Regions from separate parts of the Sphaerisporangium rubeum genome, predicted to be linked through region 2. Evidence: predicted binding sites of a transcription regulator. Region 2 holds the regulator's gene; the other holds the start of a gene.
What was found. The regulator LexA, encoded in region 2, represses DNA repair genes until DNA is damaged. The targets are predictions, from matches to a motif close to TCGAACANNTGTTCGA.

Region 1 (6,015 bases), 1.4 Mb from region 2:
GCACCCCAGAGGATGCGACAAGCTCAATTGTGCCTCACCGGCTGTGGCCGAGCAAGCGCATTGAGCCACATATCGCTAGTGCTGCGCGTTAACCCGGCGTTAGGGACGGTGCAGCGTCGCGCTATCGGGGGTCGGCGCAGTCTTGGAACCGTCAAGCACTGAGGATCGAGCGTTACGGAGATTCGGATGACCAAGTCCAAGATAATCGCTGGTCTCGCCACCGCGACCCTGCTGGTGATCGGCGGCGGTACGGCGCTGGCGGCGGCCGACTTCAGTCCGTCTCCCGCTGCTTCGCCGACCGAGGACCGGCGTGATGGGGAGGTCGCTCCGTCCGCTTCGGCGTCGCCTGAGGACGATGGCGGGGTGGCGTCGCCGGCGGCGAGTCCGGCCGCGGAGCCCAAGGTCTCCCGGGAGGAGGCGGAGCGTACGGCGCTCGGCAAGGTGGCGGGGGGACGGGTGACGTCCACCGAGTTGGAGAACGAGCACGGGAAGCAGGTCTGGGACGTCGAGGTGGACGCTCCTGACGGGACCGAGCACGAGTTCGACATCGACGCGGCCACCGGTGCGATTGTGAAGCAGGAGGTGGACGACGACGACCACAGTGGTCCGGGTGGCGGTCACAGTGACGACGACGACCGGGACGACGACCAGGACGACGACTGACGGTGTCGCGTTAACGCGAACGGCTCCCCCTGGCTCAGGGGGAGCCGTTCGCGTTCTCGTGTATGACGGACTGGGCTGCCATGTGGGAGGCAAAGGCTCGCCTGGGGTGCGGTAAAGCGGGTGAGCGGGGGACGGGGCTGCGCGACAGTGAGAGGGTGAGAGTTCGGGGGATCGTGCTGGTGGCATTGGCATTCGGGCTGGCGGGGTGTGGTGGGGTGGGGCCGGGGAGGCTCACTCCGGTGCAGCTGGACTCGGTCCGGGCTCAGGGGGTGGCGCCTGAGATGGTGTTCGAGGTGGACGCGCCGGGGTTCCGGCTGGTGGGGCCGTCGGTGAGTGTGTACCACGAGGACGGGTTCCAGGCGTTCTACCTGTCGCCTCGGGGGGGTCAGGTGTGGTTCGCGGTCGACCGGGGGGCCTTCAGTGACGGGATCTGTCCGGAGCGGCCCGTGCACGGGGCCGAGCGGGTGAGTGCTCCGGTCGTGTGCGAGCGGGACGACGTCGGGTGGTACCGGGTGAGCGGGGACCGGCATGAGTACGCGGTGGATGTGGACGGCCGTGTGCTGCGGGTCGGCGGGGTGCGCGGTGAGGTGGGGAGACGGGCTCTGCGTGCCGCCGCCACCGGGGCCCATGCCGTCGGGGCCGGCGCTCAGGTGTCCGACGGCAGGTGAGCGTCAGTGCCTGCGCCGAGGTGTCCGACGGCAGGGTGAGCGTCAGTGCCGGGTGAGCGCACTGGCGTCGCATGGCGGCGTGAGTGCGGGGGAGGCGCGACGGGTCGTGGACGGTGAGGTCAGCGGACGTCGTGGGGACGGAACTGGATGCTGATTCTCGGGCCGGTGGGGCGGGTCAGCTTGGGGATGGAGTGGTCCCAGGTGCGCTGGCAGGTGCCCCCCATGACGATGAGGTCGCCGTGGCCGAGGTCGTGGCGGATCGAGGGGCCGCCGCCTCGGGGACGCAGGAGGAGGGGACGGGGGGTGCCGAGGGAGAGGATGGCGACCATGGTGTCCTCGACGGCGCCGCGGCCGATGCGGTCGCCGTGCCAGGCCACGCTGTCGCGGCCGTCGCGGTAGAGGCACAGGCCGGCGGTGCGGAAGGGGGTGCCGGGGTGGCCGGCGTAGTGCGCGTTGAGCAGGCGCATCGCCTGGTCGAGCAGGGGGTCGGGGAAGGGCTCGTGGTCCTCGTAGAACTTGAGCAGCCTCGGGACGGCCACCATGCGGTCGTACATGTGGCGGCGCTCGGCGTGCCAGGGGACCTTGTGGGACAGGCGGTCGAACAGCGCGTCGGCGCCGGTGAGCCAGGCGGGACGCAGGTCGAGCCACGCGCCGTCGGTGAGGTGGGTGCGGCGGACCGTCGCGCCGAGGGGGCCGAGGCCGGGCTCTTCGCCGAGATCCAGCAGTGAGGCCTGGAATCCAGCGGTCATGCACCCGATGGTACCGCGAGTATTCAAACACCCATTCGATGGGGGTGTGCTGAGCCGGCCGGGGACGCAGGTGGGGTGTCTGTGGTCTGGACGCTCCGTGGGGGTGTCCTGAACTGGTCAGGGTGCGGCCGGGGTTTCTGTGGTCGGAGGTTGTGTGGGGTGCTCTGGCCTGGGGGGACGCGGATGGGGTGGGCTAGAGACTCCAGGGGGTGCCGCTCGGGGAGGCGTTGGCGGACGGGGTGGGTGGGGTCGGGGTGACCTTGTAGACGTCGTACGGGGAGGGGCCGGCGGGGCAGGGGGTGTCGCCGCCGGTGCGGAAGGTGGTGTCGTCGAGGGTGAACGGGGAGTCGTATCTGGCGGTGAAGACGCCGGCGAGGCGGCTCAGTGCGGCCGGGTCGAGTACGCGGGTGGCGACGCCGCGGACGACCAGTTCCATGCCTCGGGGGTCGGTGGTGACGGCACAGTCGGCGGTGGCGCCGAGGGGTTCCGGCGCGTGCATGGTCTGGCTCACGGCGAGGTGCAGCGCGCCGTCCAGCCAGACGCCGAGGACGGGGACGATGGTGGTCCTGCCGTTCCTGCGCGGGGCCGAGAGCCAGTAGGTGCCTGTGCCGTCGTCCGGACCTGTCGCGCCTGTCACCCGTGGCGTCGTGGACGGCTCACCGGCAGGCACCGGGGCCACGGGCTCGTTTTCGGCCATCGCCTCTCCTGTCGAGCTGGTTGTGGAACAGCACCGTGATTGTTAAAAGCAAGCGTAATGCATCCAGCCAAGCGTGAACTAGAATCCGGATCCATGACGGGGCGGAGTTACGGTCAGTTCTGCGGGCTCTCGCGAGCCATGGAGACAGTGGGGGAACGCTGGGCCCTTCTCATCGTGCGTGACCTGCTCGTCGGCCCGAGGCGCTTCACCGACCTGCGCCGCGGCCTGCCTCGCATCCCCACCAACATCCTGTCGGCACGTCTCAAGGAGCTTGAGCTCGCCGGCGTCGTCCACCGCAGGGTCCTGCCCCGTCCCGCCACATCGGTGGTCTACGAGCTGACGCCGTACGGCCACGCGCTGGAGGACGTCGTGCTACGCCTCGGCCTGTGGGGAGCGATGGCGATGGGGGACCCCGAGCCCGGTGAGATCGCCACCGTGGACTCGCTCACCATGGCGTTGCGTTCGACGTTCGACGCCGAGGCCGCCGCCGGGCTGCGGGTGTCCTACGAGTTCCGCCTGGGGGACCTTGTGGTGTCCGCCGTCGTGGACGACGGCACGCTGGACGTCGTCCAGGGCCCGCTGCCGGAGGCCGACCTGGTGGTGGAGACCGGCGCCCAGCTGCGTGCCCTCATGGCGGGTGAACTGGCCCCCGCCGAGGCCGTCGGCACGGGCCTGGTCACCCTGACCGGGGACCCCACGGAGCTGGACCGGCTGGTCCAGGTGTTCCGCATCCCCCCGATGCCGTCATGACCGGCCGGGGCTAGGCGCGCGAGGGGGTGCCGCGCCGCGCGGGAGCGGGGACGACGATGGCGGTGATGATGAGCTCGGGGCCGGCGAGCCAGCGGCCGGTGAAGCGGGACAGCTGCTGGCCGTTGACCCGCGGGCCGGGGACCCGCAGGCGTGCGGAGAACTCGCCGCGCGTCGCGTCCAGCGACACGATGATGTCCTCGAAGTCCAGCCACCGCTTGGTGAGCGGGAACCACGACTTGTACACCGACTCCTTGGCGCTCCACAGCACCCGGTCCCAGTGCACACGCGGGTGCCGCGCGGCGAGGCGGCGCAGGGATTCGCGTTCCTCGGGGAGCGACACCGCGTCGAGCACGCCGTCCACCAGGGGTTCGTTGCGCTCGGCGTCGATGCCGATGGTGGCGACCTTGGACGCCACACCGACGACGGCCGCGCGGTAGCCGGTGCAGTGGGTGATGCTGCCGACGACCCCGGCCGGCCACTGCGGCTCGCCGCGCAGCCCTGGAGGCACCGGGCCGGGACGCATGCCGAGCTTGCGCAGCGCGTCGTGCGCGCACACACGCGCGGTGGCGAACTCCGCGCGGTGCTGCTCGTCGGCGTCGCCGATCGCCCGGTCCTCCTCGGGGTACAGCGGTGGGTCGGGAGGGTCGGCGAACAGGTCGGCGGCCACCACGCAGTCAGGCAGAATCGACTTGATCATGGGCCCGGCCGGCCCTGGGGCCGTCCCGCTCGTACGTGCAGTGGTCACCTGACGAGCGTATCGGCGGGGTGAACACCGCAAGCATCTCCGAGAGCGCTTTGTTGGCCACCTGCCGCTCCTGAGCGGCAGGAATGGGGGGGAGTAAGGGGTGCCGCGGGGGTCAGCCGCCGCCGACCGTGGTCAGGCCGCCGGGACGGGTGGCGGCGCGGGCCCGGTCGAGCATGCAGCGCGCGCGTTCCTCGTAGGCGGGGATGCCGAGGGTGTGGAACACGGTCAGGGCCTGCTCGATGTGCGCGACGGCGTGCGCGTTGTCGTCGCAGGACAGGGCCAGCTCGCCGAGCCCGAGCAGCGCGCGGCCCTCGGCCAGCCCGTCGCCGCAGGCCCGGCCGAGACGCACGGCCTGGCGCAGCGTCTCGTCGGCCTCGGCGACCTCGCCGAGCCGCAGCTGTGCCACCCCGAGGCCGCACAGCACGTACGTCTCACCGATCGGGTCGCCGAAGTCGCGCACGATGTCGATGGCGGTGCCGAAGATCTCGGCCGCGAGACCCGGCTCGTCCCACTGCAGGTAGGTGTCCCCCATGCGGTGCAGCACCTGTGCCTCCACCCGCCTGCTGCCGCCGCGCCTGCTGAGGGCCAGCGCCTCGGCCAGCACGCGGCTCGCGCCTTCGGGGTCGCCGGCGTCGAGCCGCAGCTGCGCCAGGTTGTGCAGCACGTAGGCCGCGCCGACCTGGTCGCCGGTGCGGGTGAAGATGTCCAGCGCGTGCGTGTACCGGGTCTCCGCCTCGTCGGCGCGGCCGCTCATGCGGTCGAGGAACGCGACGTTGCGCAGCACCAGCGCCAGCCCGAGGTCGTCACCGACCTGGGTGAACAGCTCGATGGCCTCCTCGAAGTCACGCCGCGCCTCGGCGAGCCGCTTGAGGGTCATGTGCAGCGAGCCCCGCGAGTACAGGATGGCCCCCTGGCCGCGCGGGTCGCCGGCGTGCCGGACGGCGGCGAGCGCCACCTCGTGGGTCTCGCGCCAGTCGTCCAGGTAGATGCGCGCCTCGAACAGCGTGACGGCGCTGACCGCGAGGTCCCAGCACAGTTCGGCGAAGCCGGCGCGCGCGGCCTGCCTGATGCCGGACACCAGCAGCGGCCGTTCGCGTTCGTACCACGCCATGGGGGTGGCGACGAGTTGGTCCACCAGCGCGCGCGGCAGCGGCCGGCGGGCCACGCCGCTGTGCACCTGCAGGTACTCCTCGCCGTACACCCGGCGGTGCGCGGCCTCGGCGACGTACAGCAGCGTGGCGAGCGCGCGTTCCAGCGCCGCCTTGCGTTCGGCGGCGGTCTCCTCGGCGGCGAGGCGCTCACGTGCGAACACCCGCACCAGGTCGTGGAAGCGGTACTGGCTGTGCACGCCGTACCCCGTCCCCGCCGTCTCGATGAGCTGCGCGTCGGCGAGCTCGTCCAGCAGGTCCTGCGCGTCGAAGTGCGAACCGCCGAGCAGCGCGCCGGCGAGCCACGACGAGAACATGCTGGTGTCGAGGACGGCGAGCAGCCGGAACAGCCGCCGCGCTTCGGCGCCGACGCTTTCGTAGGTGAGGGAGATGCTGGCCCGTATCCCCATGTCGCCGTGCTTGAGTTCATCCAGTCTGCGGGTCTCGTCCTTGAGCCGGACGACGAGCTGGTCGATGCTCCAGTGGGGGCGGGCCGACAGGCGCGCGCCGGCGATGCGCAGCGCCAGCGGCAGGCGGCCGCACAACTCCGACAGCTCGGCCGCCTCGCTGGGCTCGGCCATCACGCGTTCGGACC
Region 2 (6,015 bases):
TGGCGGCGTTCACCGACCAGAAGTCGGGGAACTCCACGCCGCGCTGCTCGAAGTTGACCGAGCCGTCCCGCCAGTTGGTCATCACGACGTCACGGTGCTCCCAGCGCACCTGGTCGTACGGGTGCACACCGGGGGTGGTGTGGATACGCCTGATCTTCAAGCCCTTGGGGGCGCGCTTACCCCCGCGTCCCACTGAGCCACTCACCGTCTCCGTCATGATCTCCCCCTTCCGGGGCCCAGGCCCACGTTGTACGAAACACGTCGTCACACCGCCGAAGTCCCCGCGGGGACCGGTCACCGTCAGGCCGGTGCCTCCCGGCCGGCCGCCCTGGCGTCCCGCGCGGCTCGCAGCTGCTCGATCTCCGCCTCGAAGTCGGCGAGGGTCTCGAAGCCGCGGTACACCGAGGCGAACCGCAGGTAGGCCACCTCGTCCAGCTCGCGCAGCGGCCCGAGAATGGCGAGGCCCACCTCGTGCGCCGGGATCTCGGCGGCCCCGGTGGCCCGGATGCTCTCCTCGACCCGCTGGCCGAGCTGCGCCAGGGAGTCCTCGCCGACGGGCCGGCCCTGGCAGGCCCGCCGCACCCCGGCGATCACCTTGTCCCTGGAGAACGCCTCGGTGACCCCGCTGCGTTTGCTGACCATCAGCAGCACGGTCTCCTGGGTGGTGAACCGGCGTCCGCACTCGGGGCAGGTGCGCCTGCGGCGGATCGCCGCGCCGTCCTCGGTGGAACGGCTGTCGATGACCCGGGTGTCCGGATGACGACAGAACGGACAGTGCACGTGCCACCTCCCCGCCGCATGCGGAAGCAGGCCGGCGCACTTACCCGTTGACTACCCGGTGCGCCGACAGAAACACAACCTATGGTGAACCACATCGGTGTAACTACTAGATGTTGTGGTCCAACCGTAGGAGTGCCGCACCATGAACGCAAGTCGGCGCGACCCCTACGCTCGAAACACCCTCCCCAGCAGCGGCAACGGGCCCCGATGGCGGCGTGTCGCAACCACGGCCCCACCTGCACCCCAGGACTCGGACGCCTCGACCGCGACGCCGCCGGGACACCACCGGGGGAACCTTACGAACAGGCGCCGCGCGTGATCGACTTCGACACCCACCCGGCATAAGATCGCAGAAGTCGAACACGAGAGCGATCGAACTCCCGTACGATGGCGGACACGATCGTGCCCGCTCAGGGGCATGTTTCTCGAACACCAGTTTGATGACGATCTTCAACAGAGTTATTGTCGCGTGTAGGCGGCATGGCAGGTAGGGCAGGCAGGGCAGGCAGGGCAGGCACACGGCGGCCGGACGGGGCGGCTGCCACGGACCGAGCGCCTCACCGGCGCGCGGTGAGGAGGAGTTCATGAGTGAGCAGGACGCGATCGGCACGGTCGCCAGCGACCTGGCGGTGCGCAGGCGTGACGAACTCGGTCTCACCCCGAGGCAGCGCAAGATCCTCGAGGTGATCCGCGACTCGGTGCAGCAGCGCGGCTATCCGCCGTCGATGCGCGAGATCGGCGAGGCCGTCCGGCTCACCAGCACCTCCAGCGTCTCCCACCAGCTCACCGCGCTCCAGCGCAAGGGGTACCTCCGCCGCGACCCCCACCGGCCCCGTGCCCTTGAGGTCCGCCTCCCCGGCGAGCCCGTGCTGTGGGTCGACCCCGTGGACGGCGAGGAGGAGCCGCTCGTCACCCGGCCCGCCGCGGCGTTCGTGCCGCTGGTCGGCCGCATCGCCGCCGGCGGTCCCATCCTGGCCGAGGAGCGCGTCGAGGACGTCTTCGCGCTGCCGAAGCAGCTCGTCGGCGAGGGCACGCTGTTCCTGCTCCAGGTCGCCGGCGACTCCATGATCGACGCCGCCATCGCGGACGGCGACTGGGTCGTGGTGCGCCAGCAGCCGGTCGCCGACAACGGCGACATCGTCGCCGCGATGATCGACGGCGAGGCCACCGTGAAGACCTTCAAGCGCAAGGACGGCCACGTCTGGCTGGTCCCGCAGAACGCCGTGTACGACCCCATCCCCGGCGACGAGGCCACGATCCTCGGCAAGGTCACCGCCGTCCTGCGCAAGCTCTGAGCCCACCCCGCCAGGCCGCCCCCCGCCGGGTCGGACCACCACCAGCCGGGTCAGCAGTGGCTGACCCGGCTTTTCGGTGTCTCCCTGGCCCTGTGCCGGCCGCAGTGGCGACCGGCCTCAGTGCCGACCATGGTGCCAACTGTGATGCCGGACGTGATGCCGACCATGGTGCCGGCCGTGATGCCGGCCTCAGGGGACGATGTTGACCAGCTTGGGTGCGCGCACGATCACCTTGCGCGGGCTGCCGTCGAGGTAGGCCCGCACCTTGTCCGACGCCAGGGCCAGCTCCTGCAGCTCGGCGTCCGAGACGCCGGGTGGCACCTCCAGGCGGTCACGCACCTTGCCGGCGACCTGCACGACGCACGTGACCGACTCCTGCACCAGCAGAGCGGGGTCGGCGACCGGCCAGGGGGCCGTCGCGACCGTGGGGCCGTGGCCCAGACGCTCCCAGCCCTCCTCGGCGCAGTACGGCGCGACCAGGGACAGCAGCACCGCCAGGGTCTCGGCCGCCTCGCGGACCGCCGGGTCGGCGGCGCCAGGGCCGCTGTCGATGGCGCGGCGCGCGGCGGTGGTCAGCTCCATGGTGCGCGCGACCGCCACGTTGAACTTGTGCGACTCGACCAGGCGGGTCACCTCGTCGACGGTGCGGTGCACGACCTTGCGCAGCTCGATGTCGCCGCCGGAGAAGCCGGCCCCCGGCGCGGACGCGGCCCCGGCCTCGGCCATCACACGGAAGGCCCGGCTCAGGAACTTCTGCGACGCCGCCGGTGACACGTCGGCCCAGTCGATGTCGTCCTCAGGCGGCCCGGCGAACACCATGGTCAGCCGTACGGCGTCCACCCCGAAGTTGTCGATCTGCTCGCCGAGGTCGACGCCGTTGCCCAGCGACTTGGACATGGCCTTGCCCTGGTTGACGACCTGCCCCTGGTTGAGCAGGCGCAGGAACGGCTCGGTGAAGTCCACCATGCCCATGTCGTGCAGGACCTTGGTGAAGAACCGCGAGTACAGCAGGTGCAGCACCGCGTGCTCGACGCCGCCGACGTACTGGTCGACCGGCCCCCAGCGGCGCACCTGCTCGACGTCGAACGGCGCGGTCTCCAGCTGCGGCGAGCAGTACCGCAGGAAGTACCACGAGGAGTCGACGAAGGTGTCCATCGTGTCGGTGTCGCGCAGCGCCGGGCCCTCACACTTGGGACACGCGACGTTCACCCAGTCGGTGGCGCTCGCCAGCGGCGACACACCCTTCGGCGCCAGCGCCTCGCCGCGCAGGTCGGGCAGCGTGACCGGCAGCTGGTCGTCGGGGACCGGCACCTCGCCGCAGTCGGGGCAGTGGATGATCGGGATCGGCGTGCCCCAGTAGCGCTGGCGGGACAGCAGCCAGTCGCGCAGGCGGTAGTTGACCGCGGCGGCCCCGGTGCCGCGCTCGCCGAGGATCTCGACGATGCGCGCGATGGCCTCGGCCTTGGTCAGCCCGTCCAGCGGCCCGGAGTTGACCAGGCGGCCCTCCCCCGGCGTAGCGGCGCCGGTCTCGGCGGGGTCGGGCAGGCCGGTCTCGACGACGACCCGGACCGGCAGGCCGAACTTCAGCGCGAAGTCCAGGTCGCGCTGGTCGTGGGCCGGCACCGCCATGATCGCGCCATGGCCGTAGTCGGCCAGCACGTAGTCGGCGGCCCACACCGGGATCCGCTCGCCGTTCACCGGGTTGACCGCGTGCCGTCCGAGGAAGACGCCGGTCTTCTCCTTGTCGGTGGCCAGCCGCTCGATGTCGCTCAGCTTGGCGACCTCGGCGCGGTAGGCCTCCAGCGCGGGACGCTGCTCCGGTGCGACGATCTCCTCGGCCAGCTGCGCGTCCGCGGCCACCACGAAGAACGTCGCGCCGTACAGCGTGTCGGGCCGGGTCGTGTACACGGTGACCGGCTCGGCGCGGCCCTCGATCTCGAACGCGACGTCGGCGCCTTCGGACCGGCCGATCCAGTTGCGCTGCATGGTCAGCACGCGCTCGGGCCAGCCGCCTTCCAGCTGCGCCATGTCGTCCAGCAGGCGGTCGGCGTAGTCGGTGATCTTGAAGTACCACTGGGTCAGCTCACGGCGCACGACCTCGGCGCCGCACCGCTCGCAGTGACCGGCGACGACCTGCTCGTTGGCCAGCACCGTCTGGTCCTGCGGGCACCAGTTGACCAGGCCGCCCTTGCGGTAGGCCAGACCCCGCTCGAAGAAGCGGTTGAACAGCCACTGGTTCCAGCGGTAGTACCCGGGGTCGCTGGTGTGCAGGCGGCGCGACCAGTCGAAGGAGATGCCGTACCGCTTGAAGGACGTGGCCTGGGTCTCGATGTTGGCGTACGTCCACTCGGCGGGGTGCGCGTTGCGGCGGATCGCGGCGTTCTCGGCCGGCAGGCCGAAGGAGTCCCAGCCGATGGGGTGCAGGACGTTGTACCCCTTGTGGAACCAGTAGCGCGCGACGACGTCGGCGATCGCGAAGACCTCGCCGTGCCCCATGTGCAGGTCGCCGGACGGGTAGGGGAACATGTCGAGCAGGTACTTGCGGGGACGCTCGTCGTCCTCCCCGCCGGCCCGGTAGGGGTCCAGTTCCTCCCAGCGGCGCTGCCACTTGGGCTGCAGCGTCTGCGGATCGTACTGCTCGTCGCTCACGGTCTCGTCCTTCGGTTCATCTGGGGCGCGGATGGCTTGATCGGTCCGAGGCAATAAATAAACCCCCCGTTCAGCACGAGGGGCAGCCGCGTCGACCCGCGTCTCAGCGCGCTCGACGCGGCCGGCCAAGAAGCAGGGTCCCGCCACGCATAGCTCAAGGGTAGCGCAGCGCGCAAAGCGCGTTCGTGGCGTTCGGAGTACCACCGACGCCAGTGATCGGAATGAGCACACATAGCGATCCGAAGGTGATAGATCCGTTGTGCCCCGTATGTACCTTTAGTTTACGCTTTCCGCTGTGGTGAACTCGTATGGGCCAGGACGTGGCCTGGAAATCCCGGGGGAGGACCTGCCGATGCAGGATCCGCCCACCGATCCCCACGGCCTGAGACTGCGGGAACCATTCTTCGATTCTCCTGCGGACCACCCCGCTCCACATGAGATCATGCCGAGCACCCCCAATCCGGGCATGATTTCGGGAGGTTCGCCCGCGATGGCACCTGAGCAGACCAGCCGGCCCACACGGGCCCCGGCGTGGCCGGAGAGTCCTCCGCCGTGGCCGGAGATGCCACCGCCGTCCGCTCCCCCGTCCTCCTCGTCCCGCCAGGACCCGGCCCCCCGGCTCCCCGGTCCCCCGCAGCACGCCGGCCACCCCGATCACGGCCCCCACACCACCGGTCCCCAGCGGTACGACACCCCGGCCCCGCCGGCGTACGCGCCTCAGCCCTCCGGCCCGCACCAGTACCCGCCGCAGACCGGCCCGCAGGGGTACACCCCTCGGTCCACCGGCCCCCAGGAGTACACGCCGCAGCCGACCGGCCCCCAGCACCACACCCCCCAGCCGACCGGCCCCCAGCAGTACGCTCCTCGGCCGACCGGCCCGCAGCAGTACACCCCGCGACCCACTGGCCCCCAGGAGTACACGCCGCAGCCGACCGGCCCCCAGCAGTACACCCCGCGACCCACCGGCCCGCAGGAGTACTCCCCTCAGCCGTCCGGCCCTCAGCACCACACCCCCCAGCCGACCGGCCCGCAGGAGTACACGCCGCAGCCGTCCGGCCCGCACCACCACACCCCTCAGCCCACGGGTCCCCAGCACCACACCCCCCAGCCGTCCGGCCCTCAGCAGGACGGCCCCGCCGCGCGCCAGTACACCCCACCCGGCACCGAGACCACCGTGCGGCTCGCCGAGGCGGCGGCCCCCGCGCGCACCGCGCCGGCCCCCGGCCGCAGGCGACGGCCCGAGAACGGCCCGGGTGGCGGTCCTGAGGACCCCGAGAGGCGGTTCGTCACC

Region 1: the regulator LexA is predicted to act here: its motif matches at 2,104-2,119, upstream of BJ992_RS15770 (alpha-ketoglutarate-dependent dioxygenase AlkB).

What each region holds. Positions count from the first base shown of each region.
Region 1 covers NZ_JACHIU010000001.1:3,640,597-3,646,611, forward strand. Annotated here, with positions in the region: gene BJ992_RS15760 (PepSY domain-containing protein) at 187-663, shown strand; gene BJ992_RS15765 (hypothetical protein) at 843-1,331, shown strand; gene BJ992_RS15770 (alpha-ketoglutarate-dependent dioxygenase AlkB) at 1,451-2,080, opposite strand; gene BJ992_RS15775 (hypothetical protein) at 2,274-2,777, opposite strand; gene BJ992_RS15780 (winged helix-turn-helix transcriptional regulator) at 2,871-3,527, shown strand; gene BJ992_RS15785 (4'-phosphopantetheinyl transferase family protein) at 3,538-4,272, opposite strand; gene BJ992_RS15790 (BTAD domain-containing putative transcriptional regulator) at 4,385-6,015, opposite strand, start outside.
Region 2 covers NZ_JACHIU010000001.1:2,235,112-2,241,126, reverse strand. Annotated here, with positions in the region: gene BJ992_RS09600 (vitamin B12-dependent ribonucleotide reductase) at 1-217, opposite strand, end outside; gene nrdR (transcriptional regulator NrdR) at 301-780, opposite strand; gene lexA (transcriptional repressor LexA) at 1,365-2,075, shown strand; gene leuS (leucine--tRNA ligase) at 2,265-4,757, opposite strand; gene BJ992_RS09580 (hypothetical protein) at 5,215-6,015, shown strand, end outside.